Linked DNA regions of Hydrogenophilus thermoluteolus. The protein of the gene in region 1 binds, or shares a complex with, the protein of each later gene. Links are inferred from orthologs where the notes say so. Each region holds a gene or a part of one and is shown in the gene's direction. Other genes may lie near its edges. The genes, in order: secY, secA and secG.

Region 1 (7,504 bases):
TTGCGCGCCGACATCGATTACGGATTTGCGGAAGCGCGTACCACCTATGGGGTGATTGGCGTCAAGGTATGGATTTACAAAGGGGACGTGCTCAATCGTAACCAGTCGCCCGTTGCGGCGTCCTCTGAAGAACCGCGCAAATCGCGCCGTGCTACACGGGAAAACACGCGTCGTGCTCGGGCTGGCCGCGCGTCGGCAAAATCGGGAGTGAACCATGCTGCAACCGAAACGAACTAAGTATCGTAAGGTCCAGAAAGGGCGCAACAAAGGGATCGCTACGCGCGGGACCGAGGTCTCGTTCGGAGAGTTCGGTTTGAAAGCCGTTGGGCGTGGTCGCCTTACGGCACGTCAGATCGAAGCGGCACGTCGCGCGATGACCCGCCACATCAAACGGGGTGGTCGCATCTGGATCCGAGTCTTTCCGGACAAGCCAATCACGCAAAAACCGGCAGAGGTTCGGATGGGTAGCGGTAAAGGGAACCCCGAGTATTGGGTTGCGGAGATCCAACCGGGCAAAGTCCTCTATGAGATGGCCGGGGTCAGTGAAGAGTTGGCGCGTGAAGCGTTTCGCCTTGCCGCAGCGAAGTTGCCGTTCCGGACGATCGTCGTAACCCGACGGTTGGGGAGCTAAACATGAAAGCAAAGGATTTGAGAGAGAAATCGGTAGCCGAATTGAAAGAGGAGTTGCTGTCGTTGCGTAAAGCGCAATTCTCTTTGCGGATGCAGCTTGCAACACAGCAGCTCAGCAATACGGCGCAGATGCGCGCAGTGAAACGGGATATCGCGCGCGTCAAAACCGTGCTGGCAGAGAAAGGGGTACGGACATGACCGGGAATCAAGGGGAAAAAAACCGTCGCCGGTTGCAAGGGAAGGTGATTTCCACGGCCAGGCAGAAGACGGTGACGGTGTTGGTCGAACGCCGTGAAGCGCACCCGCTCTATGGCAAATATGTGACCAAATCGCGCAAGTTTCACGCCCATTGTGAAGATCCCAACGTGGCGCTGAACGATGTCGTCGAAATCGTCGAATCGCGCCCAATCTCCAAAACCAAGAGTTGGGTTGTTTCGCGAATCGTCACGAAAGCGGGTTTGGTGTAAGGTCTTGGCAAAATTCCGCAGCGACAGTATAATTGATGATTCTGGTTGTGCGCCCCGCGTGAGCGGGGCGTCTTGTTCCCAGTCCAATACTGTCCGCATTGCGGTATAAGTTGGAGTCAAAGATGATTCAAATGCAGACCCTTCTCGAGGTCGCCGACAACAGTGGCGCGCGCAAGGTGATGTGCATCAAGGTTTTGGGTGGTTCGAAGCGCCGCTATGCCAACGTGGGCGACATTATCAAAGTCTCGGTCAAAGACGCGGCGCCACGTGGTCGTGTGAAAAAAGGCGACGTGTATAACGCTGTGGTCGTGCGCACGGCAAAAGGGGTTCGCCGTCCGGACGGTTCGCTCGTCAAGTTCGACGAAAACGCAGCTGTGCTCCTGAACAATAAATTGGAGCCGATCGGAACGCGTATCTTCGGCCCGGTGACGCGTGAATTGCGTACCGAGCAGTTCATGAAAATCGTTTCGTTGGCTCCCGAAGTGATCTGAGGTGTGCCATGCAGAAGATTCGGAAAGGTGACGAAGTCATCGTCATCGCAGGAAAAGACAAGGGACGCCGTGGCGTGGTCCAGAAGCGCGTCGGTGCAGACCGTGTCGTCGTCGCAGGCATCAATGTCGTCAAAAAACATGTGCGCCCAAATCCGTTGAAAGGTGAGCCGGGCGGGATCGTACCGAAAGAGATGCCCATCCATATCTCGAACGTGATGCTGTTCAATCCCAAAACTCAGAAAGGGGATCGGGTTGGCATCAAGATTCTGGAAGATGGTCGTAAGGTGCGGTTTTTCAAGAGCACCGGTGACCTGGTAGAAGCGTGAGGACACGACGATGGCACGGTTGTTGAAGCAATATCAAGAAGAGGTGGTTCCCGCGCTGATGGCCCGCTTTGGCTATCGCTCGGTGATGGAGGTGCCGCGCATCGTGAAGATCACCCTCAATATGGGGGTAGGTGAAGCGGTTGCCGACAAGAAGGTGCTCGAAAACGCGATGAACGATCTGGCGAAGATCGCCGGGCAAAAGCCGGTGATCACGCGGGCGCGGAAGTCCGTGGCTGGCTTCAAGATTCGCGAAGGCTATCCCATTGGCTGTAAGGTCACCTTGCGCGGTGTGCGCGCGTACGAATTCCTGGATCGGCTGATTACGATCGCGCTCCCGCGCGTACGCGACTTCCGCGGAGTCGGCGGCAAAGGGTTCGACGGTCGTGGCAATTTCAACCTTGGGGTTCGTGAGCAGATCATTTTCCCTGAAATCGAATACGACAAGGTGGACGCCGTTCGTGGTCTGAACATCACGATCACGACGACCGCAAAGACCGATGAAGAGGGCCGGGCGCTTTTGGAAGCGTTCCGTTTCCCGTTCCGGACGTAAGGGTACGAGTATGGCTAAGAAATCGATGATCAACCGCGAAAAGAAGCGGGAAGCGCTGGTGGCGAAATACGCGAAGAAGCGCGCGGAATTGTTGGCGATCATTAACGATCAGTCATTGCCCCTCGAGGAGCGTATGGCTGCGCGTCTGAAGTTGCAGCAGTTGCCGCGTAACGCCAGTCCGGTACGTTTGCGCAATCGTTGTGCGTTGACGGGTCGCCCGCGTGGGACGTTCCGTAAATTCGGGTTGTGCCGTAATCAGTTGCGTGAACTGGCGTTCACGGGTCAGATTCCGGGCATGACCAAGTCGAGCTGGTAAGGAGAGCGCGATGAGTATGACCGATCCCATCGCCGATATGCTGACGCGTATCCGCAATGCGCAAATGGTGCAAAAAAGTCATGTCGAAGTGCCGCATTCCAAATTGAAAGAGGCGGTGGCGAAGGTGTTGCACGACGAAGGCTATATCGCTGGATACGAAGTCCTGCGCAATGGTCCGAAAGCAACCTTGAAAGTGGCGCTGAAGTACTATGCAGGCCGCCCGGTGATCGATCGCATCGAGCGCGTTTCCCGCCCCGGTTTGCGGATCTATCGCGGCGCCGATGAATTGCCGAAGGTTCAGAATGGCTTGGGTATCGCGATCGTTTCGACGCCCAAGGGCGTGATGAGCGACCGTGAAGCACGCAAAGCGCGCGTTGGCGGTGAAGTGCTCTGCATCGTCGCTTAACGGGGGAAGAGAAGATGTCTCGAATCGCGAAACAACCGGTCGTATTGCCCAAAGGTGTGGAAGTCACCGTGAGCGGTGACCTGGTGCGGGCCAAAGGTCCTCTGGGGCAACTGGAGATGAAAGTGCATCCTGCGGTGGCGATCGAAGTCGCCGACGGGGTTGCGCGGGTGCAGCCGAAAACCGATGTCGTTCGCAGCGCCATGTACGCAGGGACGATGCGTGCGCTTCTGGCCAATATGGTCAAAGGGGTTTCTGAAGGCTTCGAACGCCGTTTGCAACTCGTCGGGGTTGGGTACCGAGCACAAGCGCAAGGCAAACAGATCCAATTGTCGCTCGGGTTTTCTCATCCTGTGATCCACGCTTTGCCCGACGGGGTCAAGGCTGAGACGCCTTCACAAACGGAAATCGTCCTCAAAGGGATCGACAAGCAGTTGGTGGGTCAGGAAGCGGCCAAAATCCGTGCTTACCGTCCGCCAGAGCCCTATAAGGGCAAAGGGGTTCGCTATGCTGGCGAACAGGTGATCCTGAAAGAGACGAAGAAGAAATAAGGTGGTTAGACCATGAACAAGAGACTTGCACGTTTGCGCCGCGCCCGCAAAACCCGGGCCAAAATTGCGCAACTGAAGAAAATTCGTCTGGTAGTCTATCGCTCCAACGCGCACATGTATGCCCAGATCACCACGCCGGATGGAGCGAAGGTGCTCGCTGCCGCTTCGACGCTCTCGAAAGCGCTGCGTGAACAAGTAAAGAACGGCGGGAACGTCGCAGCCGCTGCATTGGTCGGCAAAGCGATTGCTGAAAAAGCCAAGGCGCTCGGTATCGAAGAGGTGGCTTTCGACCGTTCCGGGTATTTGTACCATGGGCGTGTCAAAGCGCTGGCCGAAGCCGCCCGCGAGGCCGGCCTGAAATTCTGACGGGGTGAAGCGATGAGCAGAAAAGCGAACAAAGGGCGCGATTACGAAGCGCAGGAAGAGTTGATCGAAAAGTTGGTCGCGGTCAATCGCGTCAGTAAGACCGTGAAAGGTGGGCGGATTTTGAGCTTTGCCGCACTCACGGTCGTCGGGGATGGCGATGGCCGTGTTGCGATCGGCAAAGGTAAAGCGCGCGAAGTTCCGGTGGCGGTCCAGAAAGCCATGCAGTACGCGCGCCGCAACCTGGTCGAAATTCCGCTGCGCAATGGCACCCTTCAGCACGAAATCATCGGAAAGCATGGCGCGAGCCGCGTGATCATGAAGCCGGCCCCTGCCGGTACCGGGATCATTGCGGGGGGTGCGATGCGTCTGTTGTTCGAAGCCCTTGGTGTCAAAGACGTCATTTGTAAGTCCTTGGGCTCGCGCAATCCGCACAACGTGCTGCGCGCCGCGATGAAGGGGCTCACCCGGATGCAAACACCGGCCGAAATTGCCGCGAAACGCGGGAAGTCGGTCGAAGAGATCCTGGAGTAAGCAAAATGAGCGCACAAACGATCCGCGTGACACTGGTCCGCTCCTTGATTGGCACGCGCCAGGACCACCGGGCAACCGTCCGGGGTTTGGGGTTGCGCCGCCTGAACCATACCGTTGAGTTACCCGATACGCCGCAGGTGCGGGGCATGATCCGCAAAGTAGGCTATCTATTGAAAGTCGAGGGGTAAGTGATGCGCTTGAATCAACTTCAACCCGCAGAAGGGGCCAAAAAACCGCGCCGTCGCGTTGGCCGCGGTATCGGTTCCGGTTTGGGGAAAACCTGTGGCCGCGGTCACAAAGGGCAAAAGTCTCGGGCTGGCGGTTTTCATAAAGTCGGTTTCGAAGGCGGGCAAATGCCATTGCAGCGGCGCTTGCCCAAGCGAGGCTTCACGTCTCCCAACAAAGGGCTCGTCCATGAACTGCGCTTGAACGACCTCGAGCGTCTGCCTGTCGATGAGATCGATTTGATCGTCCTGAAACAGGCCGGCCTCTTGCCAAACAACGCGATCGGCGCCAAGGTGATCGCATCGGGTTCGCTTTCCCGCCGCGTCGTGCTGCGCGGGATCAAGGCGACGCGTGGTGCGCGCGCAGCGATCGAGGCTGCGGGCGGTTCGGTCGAAACGGAGTGATCCCGCTGTGGCGACGATGACCGCCCCTGGCTTCGCGCTCGGTAAATTCGCCGACTTGAAACGGCGCCTGTGGTTTCTCGTCGGCGCGTTGATCGTATACCGGATCGGCGCGCATATTCCCGTTCCGGGGATCGACCCGGTGCAGCTCGCGAAGCTCTTCGAAACGCAACAAGGCGGGATCTTGGGGGTGCTCAACCTCTTTTCCGGTGGAGCACTCTCGCGTTTCACGATCTTTGCTCTTGGTGTGATGCCGTACATTTCGGCGTCGATCGTAATGCAGTTGATGACTTATGCATTCCCGCCCCTCGAGCAACTGCGCAAGGAAGGGGAAGCCGGGCGGCGCAAAATCGCGCAATACACGCGTTACGGTACCGTCGCTTTGGCCTTCGTGCAGTCGCTGGGGATTGCTGTGGCGCTGGAGAACCAGCCCGGATTGGTCCTCGAGCCCGGGTTCATCTTCCGGATGACGACGGTGGTTACCCTCGTCACGGGTACGATGTTCCTGATGTGGCTGGGCGAGCAAATTACCGAGCGCGGTATCGGTAACGGGATTTCGCTGATCATTTTTGCCGGTATCGTGGCGGGCTTGCCGACTGCGCTTGCGGGTACGTTTGAGCTTGTCTCGACGGGGTCGCTGCATCCCTTGGCAGCACTGCTTATCGTCATGCTCGTGATCGCCGTCACGGCGTTCGTGGTCTTCGTTGAGAAAGCGCTGCGCAAGATCCCCATTACCTACGCGAAGCGGCAAGTGGGAAATCGCCTCTATGGCGGTCAAAGCTCGCATTTGCCATTGAAGCTCAATATGGCTGGGGTGATTCCGCCGATCTTTGCGTCGTCGATCATTCTTTTTCCTGCGACTGCGGCGCAATGGTTCGGCGCATCAGAATCTCTCGAATGGCTGCGCAATATGGCCGCGGCGCTTTCGCCTGGGCAGCCCATCTATATCTTGCTCTATGCGCTTGCGATCATTTTCTTTGCTTTCTTCTATACCGCGTTGGTCTTCAACGCGAAAGAGACTGCGGAAAACCTCAAGAAAAGCGGCGCGTTCGTTCCTGGGATTCGCCCGGGTGATCAGACCGCACGGTATCTCGATCGGGTACTGACGCGATTGACGCTGGCCGGTGCGCTTTACGTGACATTGGTCTGTCTGATTCCTGAATTCCTCATTTTGGAGTGGAACGTTCCCTTCTATTTCGGTGGGACGTCGCTCCTGATCATCGTCGTCGTGACGATGGATCTGATGAATCAGGTGCAATCGCACATCATGTCCCATCAGTACGAGAGCCTCCTGAAAAAAGCGAACTTGCGCAGCGGTCGGACGAGGGGTTGACGCGATGGCCAAAGAAGATGTGATCGAGATGCAGGGAGAAGTGATCGAGAATCTGCCGAACACGACGTTTCGGGTTCGGTTGGAGAACGGTCACGAAATTTTGGGTTATATCTCCGGCAAGATGCGGATGAACTACATCCGGATTTTGCCCGGTGACAAGGTGACGGTGCAATTGACGCCCTACGATCTCACGCGCGGGCGGATCGTCTTTCGCAGCAAATAATTTTGGAGAGAAACGATGCGAGTACAACCTTCTGTCAAGCGGATCTGTCGCCACTGCCGGATCATCCGCCGCCATGGGGTCGTGCGGGTGATCTGTAAAGAGGCACGGCACAAACAGCGCCAAGGTTGATCCTGGTGCATCTTTCCGCTAGAATTGCATGTTTTTCATTGGGGTGAGTGGATATGGCCCGAATTGCTGGGGTAAACGTACCCAACCATAAACACGCCGAGATTGCGCTGACCCACATCTTCGGGATCGGTCGTTCGCGCGCGCGCAAAATTTGTGACGCGGCGGGAGTCTCACGGCAAGCGAAGATCAAAGATCTCACGGACGCCGAAATCGAGCGCTTGCGCGAAGAGGTGGCTAAGTATAAGGTCGAAGGGGATCTGCGCCGCGAAATCACGATGAACATCAAGCGGCTGATGGACCTCGGGTGCTACCGTGGGATGCGCCATCGTCGCGGTCTGCCGGTTCGTGGTCAACGGACGCGGACCAATGCCAGGACGCGTAAGGGGCCGCGCAAGACGATCGCGGGCAAGAAGAAGTAATGTGAGGGTCAAGTAGCATGGCGAAGAGTGGAGTCAAGGCGCGTCGTCGCGTCAAAAAGAACGTTTCCGACGGGATTGCCCATATTCAGGCAACCTTCAACAATACCATCGTAACCATCACCGACCGGCAAGGGAACGCGCTG
Region 2 (7,805 bases), 390 kb from region 1 along the record:
GGGTTGCGGCACGGCATGGTCGTCAATATCGACGCCACGTTGGCCGTGGTTGCTCGCGTTGCCGAAACGTTGCAAGAGAAAATCGAAACGAACTTTTCGGAGGTACGCGCGACGATCAGCGGCGCACACCTCGCTTGCTTGGACAACGAAGGGATCGTGCCCGTGCACGGTGCGGAAGTCTCCGAACAGGATGTCGCGCGCGTCTTGGAGGCCGCCAAACAGCTGCCGCTTGCCGAAGATCGCCAATTGTTGCACGCGCTGGTGCAGGAGTTCGTACTCGACGATCTGGGCGGAATCGCGAACCCGGTGGGGATGAGCGGACGAAAACTGGCGGTACGGGTGCATGTCGTCACCGGATTGAAGAGCGCAACGCACAATTTGGTGAAATGTATTCGTCGCGCGGGGTTGAATTTGACCACGTTGATGGTGCAAGGGCTGGCTGCGGCGCAAGCGGTGCTTACCGAAGACGAAAAAGCGCTGGGCGTGTTGCTCCTCGATATCGGCGCCGGGACGACCGATATGGTGGTCTATGCGCAAGGAGCGGTTCGGTATTGCACCGCGTTGCCGCTGGGTGGGGATCGCATCACCCATGACATCGCGATGGCGCTGCGCACCCCCGCTGCCGACGCGGAACGGCTCAAATGTGCGTACGGCGCGGCATCCTACGACTGGGTGGCGATGGATGAGTTCGTCGATGCCCCGGCGATTGGCGACCGCCCCCCGCGGCGTTTGGCGCGGCAGCGGCTCGTCGACGTGATCCACCCGCGCGTCGAGGAGATTTTCGAAATGGCGTTGGAAACGCTGCGCGAGCAGGGGCTCGAAGAGCAGATCAGCGCCGGCGTAGTCCTGACCGGGGGAAGCGCGAAATTGAGCGGCATTTCGGATCTGGCGGAAGCCGTTTTCGGAGCACCGGCGCGAGTGGGAATTCCCTATTTGAGCAATGAAGCCGAAAAGTGGGAGGATCCTGCGTATGCTGCGGTCAGTGGTCTGCTGCACGCACAATGGGGGGATGCTGCGGTTTGGACCAAACGGCGGTCCGGGTGGTTCGCGCAGTTGCTGCGTTGGTTTTTTGGCACAGAAAATCGTTGATTGGCGATAAATCGGTTAGAATCGAACAAAGTCAGGGAGAAGGGTCATGGCACTGCACGCATTGGAAGAGGTGGTCGAATCGGCAGAGGCGAAAACAGTCATTCGTGTTTTGGGCGTCGGCGGGGCCGGGTGTAACGCGGTCGATCACATGATCCGTGAGGGGGTAGCTGGCGTCGAGTTCGTCGCGATCAACACCGACGCGCAAGCGCTCTCCCGTGCGCTCGCGCCAACCAAAGTCCAATTGGGACGCAGTGGTCTCGGTGCCGGGTCGAAACCGGAAGCGGGGCGGGAAGCGGCGTTCGAAAGTCGAGACCAAATCGCCGAAGCGCTCGACGGTGCGCACATGATTTTCATCACCGCCGGGATGGGTGGGGGAACAGGAACCGGTGCGGCGCCTGTGATCGCTGAGATCGCGAAAGAGATGGGGATCCTCACCGTTGCGGTGGTCACCAAACCGTTCGAATTCGAAAATCGCGACCGCGTTGCTGAAAGCGGGATCGAAGAGCTCACGCGCCACGTCGATTCGTTGATTGTGGTCTTGAACGATCGGCTGCTGGAAGTGTTCGGCGACGATGCCCCGTTCGAAGCGTGCTTCAAAGCCGCCGACGATGTCCTCAAAAACGCAGTTGCCGGGATCGCCGAAATCATCAATGTTCCCGGTATGGTGAACGTCGACTTCCAAGACGTGCGCACCGCGATGGCGGAGATGGGACGGGCGATGATGGGTTCGGCAGAGGCAAGCGGAGTCGATCGGGCCCGCGTCGCCGCCGAACAGGCAGCGGTGAGCCCGCTCCTTGAGGGGACCGAACTCTCTGGCGCTCGGTGTGTCTTGATCAACATCACCGCAAGCCGCAGCTCGCTCAAGATGAGCGAAGTGCGTGACGCCGTGCGGGCGATTCAGGGTTATGCCGCGCCGGAGGCGTTCGTCAAATACGGCACCGTTTTCGACGACGCGATGGAAGACCGAATTCGGGTCACTGTCGTCGCGACAGGACTGGGGGCGGGGCGTCGTCAGACTACGTCCGACCTTTGGGAAGAGGCCCGTGCGACGGGTACCTATGGTGCTGCGGCTACGCATGCCGTAGCGCCGAATGGTCGTTCCGCGAGCGCAGCGGCAGCGGAAGCGAGCAAAGTGATCCGCTCGTCACGTGCCACCGGGCGCAAACCGGTCCGCTCGTTCGCCGAGCAGTTGGCGAGCAAGGGCATGGACAAACTCGACATCCCTGCGTTCCTGCGCAAACAAAACGACTGAACGGGGCGCGTCCGTGATCCCGCAACGAACGCTCGCTCGTCCCGTCCAGACCGTTGGCGTGGGATTGCACAGTGGAGCCAAGGTCGCGTTGCGTCTGCTCCCGGCTCCCCCAGATGCCGGAATTCGATTCGTACGGATCGACCATTCCCCCGCGGTGGAGATCCCCATTTCCGCCGACGCGGTGGCGGAGACCCGTCTCTGCACCGGAATTCGTCGCGGGGATGTCGGGGTGGGAACGATCGAGCACCTCCTCTCTGCGCTTGCAGGGGTGGGTGTCGACAATGTTACGATCAAACTCGATGGCCCCGAAGTGCCGATCATGGATGGCAGCGCGGCGCCGTTCGTCTTGTTGCTTCTGGAGGCAGGGACGGTCGCACAATCGGTACCACGCCGTTTTGTCCGCGTGAAGCGTCCGGTTGTGGTCGAGGATGGCGACAAATGGGCGCGGTTGGAGCCGTTCGACGGGTTCCGGCTTTCGTTTCAGATCGAATTCGACCATCCAGCGATCGCCGCGTCGAAGACGGAAGCGGTCGTCGATTTTGCCGAAGAGAGCTACTTGCGCGCGGTGGCGCGTGCCCGTACGTTCGGTTTCGTCCATGAGGTCGAGCAGTTGCGCCAGATGGGGCTTGCGCGCGGTGGCAGCCTGGAGAACGCCGTGGTGCTCGACGAATTTCGGGTGCTCAATCCCGGCGGCCTACGGAGTCCCGATGAGTTCGTCCGCCACAAGATCCTCGACGCGATTGGGGATCTCTACGTGCTGGGGCACCCGCTGCTTGCCCATTACCGCGCGTACAAATCGGGGCATGCGCTCAACAACCGGCTTTTGCGCGCGCTTCTGGCCGACCAAACTGCGTGGGAGTGGGTGACCTTTACCGATTCCAGCTCCGCGGGTCATCGCGTTGGCTGGCCCCATCGCCGCCCCTCCCTCCTGCCGATACCTGACGCCGTTCCGGTTTCTTGACGGTGATTGCGTTTCGTATCGTCCTCGTCCTCACCGTTTTGGCTGTGCTCGTGGCGCTTGCTGCCTATTTCGTGACCGGTGAGCGGCGGTGGGTGCGCTGGGCGCTGCGCGGCGCGAGCGTAGGCGGCGCGATCCTGCTTCTCTACTTACTGCTTTTTCTGCTCGAGCGGCTCGTCGCGCTGTGACTGGGGGCTCGCAGCGGGCGCGTTTTCGGTCGCGCGGCGAAGCCACGCGGTGAGCGATTGTGCCAAGGGGTCGTCTGCGGGAAGTTGCGCGCGCAGCTCGGTGAGCGCCGCGATCGCAGCTTGGCTCAACCCGCGTGGCGCATGTGCCGGCGCTTGCGGGCGTTGCGCGAGCGTCTGCACGAGCTCTGGCCGCACCCGCCAGCGGATCGCCGTGACGGCAAAGCCGCGGCGACCCAGTTCCGCGATGAGCGTTGGGGTCATCTGTTTCAATTTCGCGACGACGAGTGCGGACGGACTCATCACCGTCAATTGTCCCCCCTCGAAGCGGCCGACGCTCAATTGCGCGCACCACTCGGGCGGCAGGATTTCGCTCAGCGCCTGCTGCACTTGCCACAACCATAACCCTTGACGCTGCAATTCGCGCAGACGCGATTCGCCCGCGAACGCCTCCGGAAGACGCTGAAAGGACATGATACACTTCACCTTTGACGCGTAATCGCCTTGGAATGTAGCATGATCGCGAAGCTTTTGAAAAAGATCTTTGGCAGCCGCAACGACCGGTTGATCAAACAGTACCGCGGAATCGTCGCGCGGATCAACGCCCTCGAAGAAGCAACCGCCCGTCTCTCCGATACCGAATTGCAAAACAAAACCACGGAATTCAAACAGCGCTTCGCCAACGGCGAATCGCTCGACACGCTGCTGCCTGAAGCGTTTGCAGTGGTCCGTGAAGCGGGCAAGCGCGTGCTGGGGATGCGCCATTTCGACGTCCAGTTGATCGGCGGCATTGCGCTGCACCAAGGGAAAATCGCCGAAATGCGCACCGGTGAGGGGAAGACTTTGGTCGCGACCCTTCCCGCCTATCTCAATGCGCTTACCGGCAAAGGGGTGCACGTCGTTACGGTGAACGACTACTTGGCCAAACGGGACGCCGAATGGATGGGGCAATTGCACCGTTTCCTGGGGCTGACCGTGGGTGTCAATCTGCCAGGGATCGACCACGCGGCGAAGCAGGCGGCCTATGCGTGCGACATCACCTACGGGACCAACAACGAATTCGGGTTCGATTTCTTGCGCGACAACATGGTCTATCGCCCCGAGGATCGAGTGCAGCGGGGGCTCCATTACGCGATCGTCGACGAAGTCGATTCGATCTTGATCGACGAAGCGCGAACCCCGCTCATCATTTCGGGACAGGCCGACGACAATACCGAACTCTACGTCAAAGTGAACGCCATCATCCCGCTGCTCTCGGAGCAGAAAATGGAAGGGGATGAGATCGTAACGCCGGGTGACTACACCGTCGACCTCAAAGCACGCCAGGTGCTCCTCACCGAACAAGGGTATGAAAAGGTCGAGCGCATCCTCACCGAACAGGGGCTGTTGTCGGAAGGGACGAGTCTTTACGATCCGCGCAACATCACCCTGATGCACCACGTCTTTGCCGCGCTGCGCGCACATGCGCTCTTTCATCGTGACCAACACTACGTCGTTCAGGATGGTGAGATCATCATCGTCGATGAATTCACCGGTCGTTTGATGCCCGGTCGCCGCTGGTCGGAAGGGTTGCATCAGGCGGTCGAAGCCAAGGAAGGGGTCCCGATTCGCGCCGAGAATCAGACGCTCGCGTCGATCACCTTCCAAAACTACTTCCGGATGTACGAAAAATTGGCGGGAATGACGGGGACCGCCGACACCGAAGCCTACGAGTTCCAGCAAATCTACGGCCTTGAAACGGTGATCATCCCAACCAACCGGCCGATGATCCGCAAGGACGAAAACGACCGGATCTACCGCACCGCAAAAGAGAAGTGGCAAGCGGTGATCGAAGACATCGAAGAGTGCCGCAAACGCGGTCAGCCGGTGCTGGTCGGGACGACCTCGATCGAAGTGAACGAATTCCTCTCTGGGCTCCTCAAAAAAAGGGGGATCCCACATCAGGTGCTCAACGCGAAGCAGCATGCGCGAGAAGCGGAGATCATCGCTCAGGCGGGGCGCCCGGGGATGGTGACGATCGCGACCAACATGGCAGGTCGGGGTACCGACATCATCTTGGGCGGGAATATCAAACCTCAGGTCGAAGCGATCCGCAACGACCCCAACCTTTCCGAAAGCGAAAAAGCAGCGAAGATCGAAGCGCTCGAGAAGGAGTGGGAAGAGAACCATCGCTGGGTGATCGAAGCCGGGGGGCTACGCATCATCGGGACCGAGCGGCACGAGTCGCGCCGTATCGACAACCAATTGCGCGGTCGCGCCGGTCGTCAGGGCGACCCCGGCTCGTCGCGTTTCTACCTCTCGCTCGAAGACCCGCTCCTCAAGATCTTTGCGGGCGACCGACTCAATGCGTTGATGGTGCGGCTCAAAATGCCCGAGGGGGAGGCGATCGAACATCCGATGGTGACGCGGGCATTGGAGACCGCGCAGCGGCGGGTCGAGCAGCACAACTTCGATATCCGCAAGCAACTGTTGGAGTACGACGACGTCGCGAACGAACAGCGCAAGGTGCTCTATGCGCTGCGTAACGAAGTGGTCGACGCCGCGAGCGTCGCGGAGATGATCGACGAGATGCGCGCGGGGGTTTTGCGCGACACGTTCCGTACCTTCGTACCGCACGACAGTATCGTCGAGCAGTGGGATCTTACCGGACTCGAGCAGACGCTTGCCAGCGAATTCGCATTGCCGCTCCCGGTCAAAGCGTGGCTCGAAGCGGAACCGGAACTGAGTGACGAAGCGATGCTGGCGCGGATCCTGGAAGCCGCAGATCACGCCTACGCCGAAAAGAAAGCACTCGTCGAGCCTGAAGCGTGGGCGCAGTTCGAACGTTCGCTGCTCCTGCAAAGCATCGACCAGCACTGGCGCGAACATCTTGCAGCGCTCGACCATCTGCGCCAAGGCATCCACCTGCGCGGATACGCGCAGAAGAACCCGAAACAGGAGTACAAGCGGGAGGCGTTCGAGCTTTTCGAAACGATGCTTGAGGCGATTCGCCGCGACGTCACACAAATCCTGATGACGGTTCGGATTCAAGCGCCGGAAGCGGTCGAGGCGGTGGCCCAACAGGAACCGGAACTCAAAGCGCTCCATTTCGAACATCCCGACGCGGGTGTTGCGACCGCAGCAGAATCGGAAAGCGACGGGCAACGCGCTGGCCAAGCGGAAACCAAGGGCGAACCGTTCCGCCATGCGCTTCCCAAGGTGGGGCGGAACGACCCGTGCCCGTGCGGATCGGGGAAGAAATACAAACACTGTCACGGCCGTTTGGTGTGAACCGCTCTGGGCAAGCGGTTGGATAGGAAAGGGTAAAGAGTGGCTGTTGGTCTGACGTTTCAACCAGAAATTTTGCAGGCGGTCCCGGGGGTTCGATTGGGGGTGACCGAAGCGGGGATTCGCAAAGCAAACCGCCGCGACCTCACGGTGATCGCGCTCGATCCGGGCAGTATCGCTGCCGGGGTGTTTACGCAAAACCGTTTCTGCGCCGCGCCGGTCCGGGTGTGCCGCGAACATCTTGCGGCAACGGGTGGAAAAGTGCGTGCGCTTGTGATCAACACCGGGGTGGCCAACGCGGGCACCGGAGCGCAGGGGCTTGCCGACGCGCGGACCACCTGTGCCGCGGTCGCAGAAGCGCTGGGCGTTACCGCAACCGAAGTCTTGCCGTTCTCCACCGGCGTGATTCTGGAACCGCTGCCGATCGCGAAAGTGCTCGCCGGGATCCCCGACGCGGTCGCAACCCTCAGCCCCACCGGCTGGGCGCACGCAGCGGAAGCGATCATGACCACCGACACCGTGCCGAAAGCGGCCAGCCGAACCGTGACACTCTCCGACGGCAGCACGGTGACGCTTACCGGCATCAGCAAAGGGGCCGGGATGATCCGGCCCAACATGGCGACGATGCTCGGGTTCATCGCCACCGACGCCCGGGTCGATCCCCACTGGCTCGAGGCATTGGTTCGCGAAGTCGCCGACGAGTCGTTCAACGCGATCACGGTCGATGGCGATACCTCGACCAACGATTCATTCGTCGTGATCGCGACGCAGCGCACCGGGCCACTCCTTCGGGGGAATGCGACCTGCACCGATTCGCGCCGCTTTCGCGAAGCGCTCCTGGCGCTGGCCCAATGGCTCGCGCAAGCGATCGTGCGTGACGGTGAAGGCGCGACCAAATTCGTCGCGGTCTCGGTAACTGGCGGCAAGGATCGTGGCGAGTGCCGTCAGGTGGGCTATGCGGTGGCCCAGTCGCCACTCGTCAAAACGGCACTCTTCGCTTCCGACCCCAACCTGGGCCGGATCCTCGCGGCGATCGGCTACGCTGGGATTGCCG
Region 3 (7,361 bases), 820 kb from region 1 along the record:
ATCCGGCGCTCTTGCGGCCGGGCCGTTTCGACCGGCAAGTGGTGGTGTCGCTACCCGACGTACGGGGTCGTGAGCAGATCCTCAAGGTCCATATGCGCAAAATCGCGTTGGGGCAAGACGTCGACCCCGCGATCATCGCGCGGGGCACGCCTGGCTTTTCGGGCGCCGATCTCGCCAATCTGGTCAATGAGGCCGCGCTCTTTGCTGCCCGCGCGAACAAGCGCTATGTTGAAATGGAGGACTTCGAGCGCGCGAAAGACAAGATCCTGATGGGGCCGGAGCGGCGCTCGATGGTGATGAGCGAAGAGGAGCGGCGCAATACTGCGTACCACGAAGCTGGGCACGTTGTAGTCGCGAAGCTCCTGCCCAAAACCGACCCGGTGCACAAGGTGACGATCATCCCGCGCGGCCGTGCGCTGGGGGTGACGATGCAGCTCCCGGAGGGCGACCGCTACAGTCAGGACAAAGAACGGCTGCTGAACACGATCGCGGTTCTGTTCGGCGGACGGATCTGCGAAGAGATCTTCATGAACCAGATGACAACGGGGGCGTCGAACGACTTTCAACGGGCAACCGATATCGCGCGCAAAATGGTCACCCAGTGGGGAATGTCCGATATCCTGGGGCCGATGGTCTATGGCGAAGAGGAAGGGGAAATTTTCCTTGGTCGCGCCGTGACCACCCACCGCAACATCTCTGAAGCAACGATGCAAAAGGTCGACGCCGAAGTGCGCCGCATCATCGACGAGCAATACGCGCTCGCGCGCCGCTTGATCGAAGAGAACCGGGACAAAGTCATCGCGCTGGCCGAAGCGCTGCTCGAATATGAGACGCTCGACGCCGACCAGATCGACGACATCATGGCGGGAAAACCGCCGCGCCCGCCAAAAAAATCAGACACGAACCAGCGCAACGCAACGCCGCCGAGCGGGGAAGGGGTAGTTGCCGACGCATCGGCACAAGAAGAAAAAGGGACGCGCCCCGCTTCGCCTGGCGGGCAGCCGCCCGAAGCGGAACCGGCTGGATGAACGCGGTGAAAAACCGTCGATGAAACCCAAAACGGTCGATTCCCTTCAGCCCCGCGTTTGGCGCGCGGGGCGTTTCCGTTTGTCGTTGCACGAACCGCTCGTGATGGCGATCGTCAACCTCACGCCCGATTCGTTCTCAGGCGATGGGGTGGACGCCGACGTTACAGCGGCACTCAAGCAGGCCGAGGCCGCGGTCGAAGCGGGCGCCGCAGTGCTCGATTTCGGTGCCGAATCGACCCGGCCGGGGGCGCAGCCTGTCCCAGCAGAGGTGGAATGGCAACGGTTGGAGCCGGTGCTGCGGGCAGTCACGAAGTGGCCAGTCGCGATCTCGGTCGATACCCGTAAACCAGAGGTCATGGCGCGTGCCGTCGAACTCGGTGCGGACATCCTCAACGATGTTTCGGGCTTTCGCACTGCTGACGCGGTTCGGGTCGCTGCGCAGAGCGGGTGTGGCTTGTGTGTGATGCACATGAAAGGGGAGCCGCAAACGATGCAAGCGGCACCGCACTACGACGATGTGGTCGGTGAAGTATATGCGTTTCTCAATGCCCAGACCCGCGCGCTTGAAGCGGCAGGGGTGGCCCCTGCCCGCATCGTCTGGGATCCCGGCTTTGGTTTTGGGAAGACGTTGGAACACAACGTGGCGCTGTTTCGCGCGTTGCCGCGTTTTGTCGCATCGTATCCCGTCCTCGTTGGTGTTTCGCGCAAACGGATGATTCAGGCGATCACCGGTCGTGACGAACCCAAGGCGCGCGTCTTTGGCAGTGTTGCCGCCGCGCTCAAAGCGGTGGCGTTGGGCGCTTCGATCGTGCGGGTGCACGATGTCGCGGCGACGGTCGATGCACTGCGCGTTTGGCGTGCGCTGGCGTGAACGCGTAGCGAAACAGCGGCTTTGTACGATCCCCCTGGTACAATGGCACTTTTTTGAACTGGGTAACCTATGGCACGCTGGTTTGGTACCGACGGCATCCGCGGGCGCATCGGGGATCCCCACCTTGCACCCGATTTCGTCGTTCGGCTGGGCTTTGCCGCAGGCAAGGTTTTGGCACGCGCTCATACCGGTTTGCGGCGTCCGACGGTTGTGATTGGCAAAGACACGCGGGTTTCTGGTTATCTGCTGGAAGCGGCACTCGAAGCGGGGTTAGCCAGTAGCGGAGTAGACGTCTTGCTGACAGGGCCTTTGCCGACACCGGGGATCGCCTACCTCACTAGGGCGATGCGGCTCGATGCAGGAATCGTCGTCAGCGCGTCGCACAACCCCTATTACGACAACGGAATCAAATTTTTCTCCGCAGCGGGGACGAAACTCGACGACGCGCTGGAAGTACAGATCGAAGAGTGGCTGGAAGCGCCCGTCGAATCGGTTACAGCAGACGCGTTGGGCAAAGCGAAGCGAATCGACGACGCCTCAGGGCGTTACATCGAATTTTGTAAGAATACTTTTCCCGCGGACCTTACGCTCGATGGCTGGCACCTGGTGCTTGATTGCGCTCATGGCGCAACGTACCAGGTAGCGCCGCACGTTTTTCACGAATTGGGCGCGAAGACCACGGTGATCGGCGCAGAACCGGATGGCTTCAACATCAACCGCGCGGTGGGTGCGACCCATCCAGATGCTTTGCAACGCGCGGTCGAAGCGCACCAGGCAGACCTTGGGATCGCGTTCGACGGTGACGGGGATCGCGTGGTGATGATTGACCGGGAAGGGCGGTTGTACGATGGCGACGCCCTGTTGTTCGCGATCGTTCGCGACCGTTTGGCTGCGGGGGTTGCCGTGCCCGGTGTCGTGGGAACGGTGATGACCAATTTGGGGTTGGAGCGTGCGCTCGCTGCCTACGGTGTGCCGCTTGAACGGACCGCGGTGGGCGATCGTTTCGTCGCGGAGCGTTTGCGCGAACGGGGTTGGTGCTACGGTGGGGAGAATTCGGGGCATATCCTCTGTTTGGACAAACACACCACGGGCGACGGGATCGTCAGCGCGTTGCAGGTCCTGGCCGCGTTGGTGCGCCATGAGACCACCTTGGCGGAATGGACCGCGCCGTTACAGACCTACCCCCAAAGGTTGCGCAATGTCGTCTGGCCCAAGGGAGAGGACTGGCAAGCCCACGGGGCGCTTCGGGACGCCGTAGCGCGTGCCCAATCCGAACTGGCCGATCGTGGACGGATTCTGATCCGCCCTTCGGGCACCGAGCCGCTTTTGCGCATCATGGTCGAAGGGGAAGAGGCGGCGGTGGTCGACGCTATCGTAGCGGCGCTTGCGGAAACCGCGGAACGGATCGCCGAGCAGGTGCGTCGGTGATGGTTTGATTGGGGTGAGGAGTTTTTTCCATGAAATGGGTTATCGGTAACTGGAAATCGAACGGCGCATGGTCGCAGAACGAAGCGCTACTCGTCGCGCTCAAAGCGCTAGTTTGCGAGAATACGCGTGTAGGGGTCTGCGTGCCGTTCCCTTATCTGGCGCAAGCACAGCGTATGTTGCAAGAGAGCAAGGTGCTCTGGGGCGCACAGAATGTCAGCCCGTTCGGCCCTGGGGCCTATACCGGTGAAGTCCACGCCGAAATGTTGTGTGATTTCGGATGCCGGTTGACCATCGTCGGTCATTCGGAACGGCGGCAATATTTCGGCGAAACCAATGCGCAGATCGCAGAAAAGATCCAGCGGCTCAATGCGGTGGCGATTACGCCGATCTGGTGTGTTGGTGAGACGCTGGAAGAGCGGGAGCGCGGCGCCTGGCAAGACGTATTGCGTCAGCAGATCGTCGAGGTGGTCGAAATCGTCGGTGCCGCAGCGGTCGAAAACGTTCTCATTGCGTACGAACCGGTTTGGGCAATTGGAACCGGACGCAATGCCACGCCCGAAGACGTTGCTGCGGCGCATGGTTGGTTGCGCACGGTGCTTTCTGAGGTTGGGGCGCGCTCAGACCTTCCCATTCTCTACGGGGGAAGTGTCAAAGGGGGTAACGCTGCGGAACTGTTTACCGTCGAAGGGTGTGATGGTGGGCTGATCGGCGGCGCGTCGTTGAGTGCTATGGAATTTGCCGCGATCGTCGCGGCTGCTGAAAAGGAGTAACAATGGGTAGTTTGGCTTTTTCGATCGTTCTGACGATTCACCTAGTCGTTGCCGTGGCATTGATCATTCTGGTGCTGTTGCAACACGGCAAGGGCGCCGATGCCGGTGCCGCGTTTGGGGGCGGAAGCTCGGCGAGTCTTTTTGGGGCCTCCGGCGGAGCTACCTTTTTGAGCCGAACCACCGCGATCCTCGCCACGGTTTTCTTCCTGACCAGTCTCGCGATGACCTACCTCGCGAGCAAAACGCATCTTTCTGCGCCATCGAGCGTGATGCAACAGGACGCTGGCGCTGCTGCACCGCAACCGCAACAACAATCGCCAGCACCGGAGTCGAAAATCCCTGAGTGACTGGTGCGAGGTATTGCGCTGCGGCAAAATTCCGGTATAATTCGCTTCGTTGCTGCCGACGTGGTGGAATTGGTAGACACGCCATCTTGAGGGGGTGGTGGCGAAAGCCGTGTGAGTTCGAATCTCACCGTCGGCACCAAACAAAAAAAGCCGCTCATGAGCGGCTTTTTTTGTTGCAAAAAGAATTTTTATCAAAAAAAATTCAAATAACTTAGATTTTTTTGATAGCTTGTTTTTTGGCTTCGCGCTGCATTTAGAACCAAAAAGGTGTATCCTATCGGTCGCCCGAAGATGAGGAGCGGCCGTAATGGAAAGCTACTTTCCGGTCCTGGTTTTCCTGGTAGTCGCGCTGGCGATCGGCGTACTGCCGATGGTGTTTGGGTGGATCCTTGGCCCACGCCGTCCTGATCCCGAAAAATACTCCCCCTACGAATGCGGTTTCGAGCCGTTCGAAGACGCCCGTATCAAATTCGACGTTCGCTATTACCTGATTGCGATCCTGTTCATTCTGTTCGACTTGGAAATCGCGCTCTTGTTTCCGTGGGGCGTTACGTTCAATGAAATGATCACTGCAGGCGCAAACGCCTGGTACGCTTTTACTACCGTGCTGATCTTCCTCGCCGTGTTGGTCTTGGGCTATGCGGTCGAATGGAAGAACGGCGCGCTCGATTGGGAGTGAGCGATGGGCATTGAAGGAGTGATGCGCGAAGGGTTCATGACCACGTCGCTCGATACGGTCATCAACTGGACGCGGACGGGGTCGCTGTGGCCGATGACCTTCGGGTTGGCGTGTTGCGCCGTCGAGATGATTCATGCTGGCTGTTCGCGTTACGATCTCGACCGCTTCGGTGTCGTTTTTCGTCCCAGCCCGCGACAATCGGATCTCATGATCGTTGCGGGGACGCTCTGCAACAAAATGGCACCCGCATTGCGCAAAGTCTATGACCAAATGCCCGAGCCGCGGTGGGTGATCTCGATGGGGTCCTGCGCCAACGGGGGCGGCTATTACCACTATTCCTATTCCGTGGTGCGCGGTTGTGACCGCATCGTGCCGGTCGATGTCTACGTTCCCGGCTGTCCGCCAACGGCTGAAGCGCTTTTGTACGGCATCATTCAGCTTCAGAACAAAATCAAGCGCACGTCCACGATCGCGCGCACGTAGCCTAGGGGGCGTCGATGAAAAGAACCGAAGCTTTGGCGCAACGACTGCGGAACCGGTTCGGCGATCAAGTCGTGGTGCAGGAGCACCACGGGGAAGTGACGATGACCGTCGACAAGGAAAACTATCTGGCGATCGCGCAAACGTTGCGCGACGATTCCGATTTTGCGTTCGAACAGTTGATCGACCTTTCCGGTATCGACTATGCCACCTACGCGAACCGTCCGTGGGTGGGACCGCGTTTCGCCGTTGCCGTCCATCTGCTTTCGCTCACCCATAACGTAAGGTTGCGGCTGAAGACCTTTGCGGTAGACGACGACTGGCCGACCCTTCCTTCGTTGATCGAGATCTGGCCCAGTGTCGATTGGTATGAACGCGAAGCGTTCGACCTCTTTGGGATCCTCTTCGAAGGGCACCCCGATTTGCGGCGCATTTTGACCGATTACGGATTCGTCGGCCACCCCCTGCGCAAAGACTTCCCGGTGACCGGCCATGTCGAAATGCGTTACGACCCGGAGAAAGGGCGCGTCGTCTATCAACCGGTGACGATCGAGCCGCGCGAAAACACGCCGCGAATCGTCCGTGAAGCGAACTACGGGGACGTGTGACGATGGCCGAAATCAAGAACTTTACGATCAACTTCGGGCCGCAGCACCCGTCGGCCCACGGTGTCTTGCGCCTGATCCTCGAACTCGACGGGGAGGTGGTGGTGCGCGCCGACCCGCACATCGGGTTGTTGCATCGCGGTACAGAAAAATTGGCGGAAACCCGCACCTGGGTGCAATCGGTTCCCTATATGGACCGGTTGGACTACGTCTCGATGATGTGCAACGAACACGCCTACTGCCTGGCCATCGAGCGGCTGCTTGGGATCGAAGTGCCGATTCGCGCGCAGTACATCCGCGTGATGTTCGATGAAATCACGCGCATCCTCAACCACCTTCTCAATATCGGTACCCATGCGCTCGATATCGGCGCGATGACGATGGTGCTCTATACCTTCCGTGAGCGCGAAGATCTGATGGATGCGTATGAGGCGGTCTCCGGTGCGCGGATGCACGCAGCGTACTATCGCCCAGGCGGGGTGTACCGCGACCTGCCGGACGAAATGCCCAAATACACCGTCAGCAAATACAAAGACGAAAAACGGGTCAAGGAGCTCAATCGCGCTCGTGAAGGGTCGCTGCTCGACTTCCTGGAAGATTTCTGTGAGCGGTTCGAAGGGTATCTCGACGACTACCATACGCTCCTTACCGACAACCGCATCTGGAAACAGCGGACCGTGGGGATCGGCGTGGTCTCCCCGGAAGAGGCGCTGGCGTGGGGATTCACCGGGCCGATGCTGCGCGGCTCTGGCGTGGCGTGGGACCTGCGCAAGAAGCAGCCCTATGAAGTCTACGATCAGCTCGAATTCGATATCCCGGTGGGGTCCAACGGTGACTGTTACGACCGCTACCTGGTGCGCATGGAGGAGATGCGGCAATCGAACCGCATCATCAAACAGTGCATCGACTGGTTGCGGAAAAACCCCGGCCCGGTGATCACGGACAATTACAAAGTGGCGCCGCCTCCCCGCGAGAAGATGAAAACGGGGATGGAAGAGCTGATCCACCATTTCAAGTTGATGACCGAAGGAATCCACGTGCCGCCAGGTGAGGTTTATGCCGCAGTGGAACATCCGAAAGGGGAGTTCGGCGTCTACGCGATCTCCGATGGTGCCAACAAACCCTACCGGGTCAAACTGCGCGCCCCCGGGTT

The links.
Region 2: the proteins of secY (region 1) and secA are in contact, whole or in part, in a crystal structure (PDB 3DIN), measured with the Thermotoga maritima proteins. The link is inferred for Hydrogenophilus thermoluteolus from one-to-one orthologs. Residues at the interface, in WP_004081795.1 of Thermotoga maritima: Glu108, Gly109, Glu110, Glu111, Ala236, Glu237, Arg238, Arg239, Ile240, Thr241, Ile242, Gln243, Tyr244, Ala245, Arg246, Arg247, Val248, Thr249, Gly250, Arg251, Arg252, Val253, Tyr254, Gly256, Ala257, Ser258, Thr259, Tyr260, Leu261, Pro262; in WP_004082002.1 of Thermotoga maritima: Glu261, Ala262, Arg263, Lys300, Ala301, Arg302, Thr303, Ile304, Ile305, Leu323, Tyr324, Asp325, Pro326, Val329, Ser330, Tyr333, Ile336, Lys340, Phe345, Val349, Glu363, Phe364, Tyr374, Ser375, Gly376, Gly377, Glu393, Ile395, Thr482, Ser483.
Region 3: secY (region 1) and secG share a complex: the UniProt entries of both Escherichia coli proteins name them as parts of the sec protein translocase complex. The link is inferred for Hydrogenophilus thermoluteolus from one-to-one orthologs.

What each region holds. Positions count from the first base shown.
Region 1 is NZ_AP018558.1:433,960-441,463, forward strand. Bases 4,475-7,433 are described here. They hold secY (preprotein translocase subunit SecY), read left to right. Parts: upstream 4,475-5,276; coding sequence 5,277-6,590; downstream 6,591-7,433. Other genes in these bases: rpsE (30S ribosomal protein S5), read left to right, coding at 4,475-4,631; rpmD (50S ribosomal protein L30), read left to right, coding at 4,637-4,819; rplO (50S ribosomal protein L15), read left to right, coding at 4,823-5,260; infA (translation initiation factor IF-1), read left to right, coding at 6,595-6,813; rpmJ (50S ribosomal protein L36), read left to right, coding at 6,829-6,942. Outside these bases: rpsC (30S ribosomal protein S3), read left to right, coding at 1-237; rplP (50S ribosomal protein L16), read left to right, coding at 215-631; rpmC (50S ribosomal protein L29), read left to right, coding at 634-828; rpsQ (30S ribosomal protein S17), read left to right, coding at 825-1,097; rplN (50S ribosomal protein L14), read left to right, coding at 1,220-1,588; rplX (50S ribosomal protein L24), read left to right, coding at 1,597-1,914; rplE (50S ribosomal protein L5), read left to right, coding at 1,925-2,464; rpsN (30S ribosomal protein S14), read left to right, coding at 2,475-2,780; rpsH (30S ribosomal protein S8), read left to right, coding at 2,791-3,186; rplF (50S ribosomal protein L6), read left to right, coding at 3,201-3,734; rplR (50S ribosomal protein L18), read left to right, coding at 3,747-4,100; more of rpsE, read left to right, coding at 4,113-4,474; more of rpsK, read left to right, coding at 7,434-7,504. UniProt on the Escherichia coli protein: The central subunit of the protein translocation channel SecYEG. Consists of two halves formed by TMs 1-5 and 6-10.
Region 2 is NZ_AP018558.1:824,810-832,614, forward strand. The notes cover bases 3,695-6,954. They hold secA (preprotein translocase subunit SecA), read left to right. Parts: upstream 3,695-4,000; coding sequence 4,001-6,754; downstream 6,755-6,954. Other genes in these bases: HPTL_RS04040 (DciA family protein), read right to left, coding at 3,695-3,958; argJ (bifunctional glutamate N-acetyltransferase/amino-acid acetyltransferase ArgJ), read left to right, coding at 6,794-6,954. Outside these bases: cell division protein FtsA, read left to right, coding at 1-1,089; cell division protein FtsZ, read left to right, coding at 1,136-2,341; lpxC (UDP-3-O-acyl-N-acetylglucosamine deacetylase), read left to right, coding at 2,355-3,302; HPTL_RS04035 (hypothetical protein), read left to right, coding at 3,305-3,487; more of HPTL_RS04040, read right to left, coding at 3,449-3,694; more of argJ, read left to right, coding at 6,955-7,805. UniProt on the Escherichia coli protein: Required for protein export, interacts with the SecYEG preprotein conducting channel.
Region 3 is NZ_AP018558.1:1,254,328-1,261,688, reverse strand. Bases 2,956-5,771 are described here. They hold secG (preprotein translocase subunit SecG), read left to right. Parts: upstream 2,956-4,099; coding sequence 4,100-4,444; downstream 4,445-5,771. Other genes in these bases: HPTL_RS06085 (NADH-quinone oxidoreductase subunit C), read left to right, coding at 5,621-5,771; HPTL_RS06090 (NuoB/complex I 20 kDa subunit family protein), read left to right, coding at 5,127-5,606; ndhC (NADH-quinone oxidoreductase subunit A), read left to right, coding at 4,752-5,123; tpiA (triose-phosphate isomerase), read left to right, coding at 3,357-4,097; glmM (phosphoglucosamine mutase), read left to right, coding at 2,956-3,327. In the rest of the region: ATP-dependent zinc metalloprotease FtsH, read left to right, coding at 1-1,028; folP (dihydropteroate synthase), read left to right, coding at 1,048-1,899; more of glmM, read left to right, coding at 1,969-2,955; more of HPTL_RS06085, read left to right, coding at 5,772-6,211; HPTL_RS06080 (NADH-quinone oxidoreductase subunit D), read left to right, coding at 6,214-7,361. UniProt on the Escherichia coli protein: Subunit of the protein translocation channel SecYEG. Overexpression of some hybrid proteins has been thought to jam the protein secretion apparatus resulting in cell death; while this may be true it also results in FtsH-mediated degradation of SecY.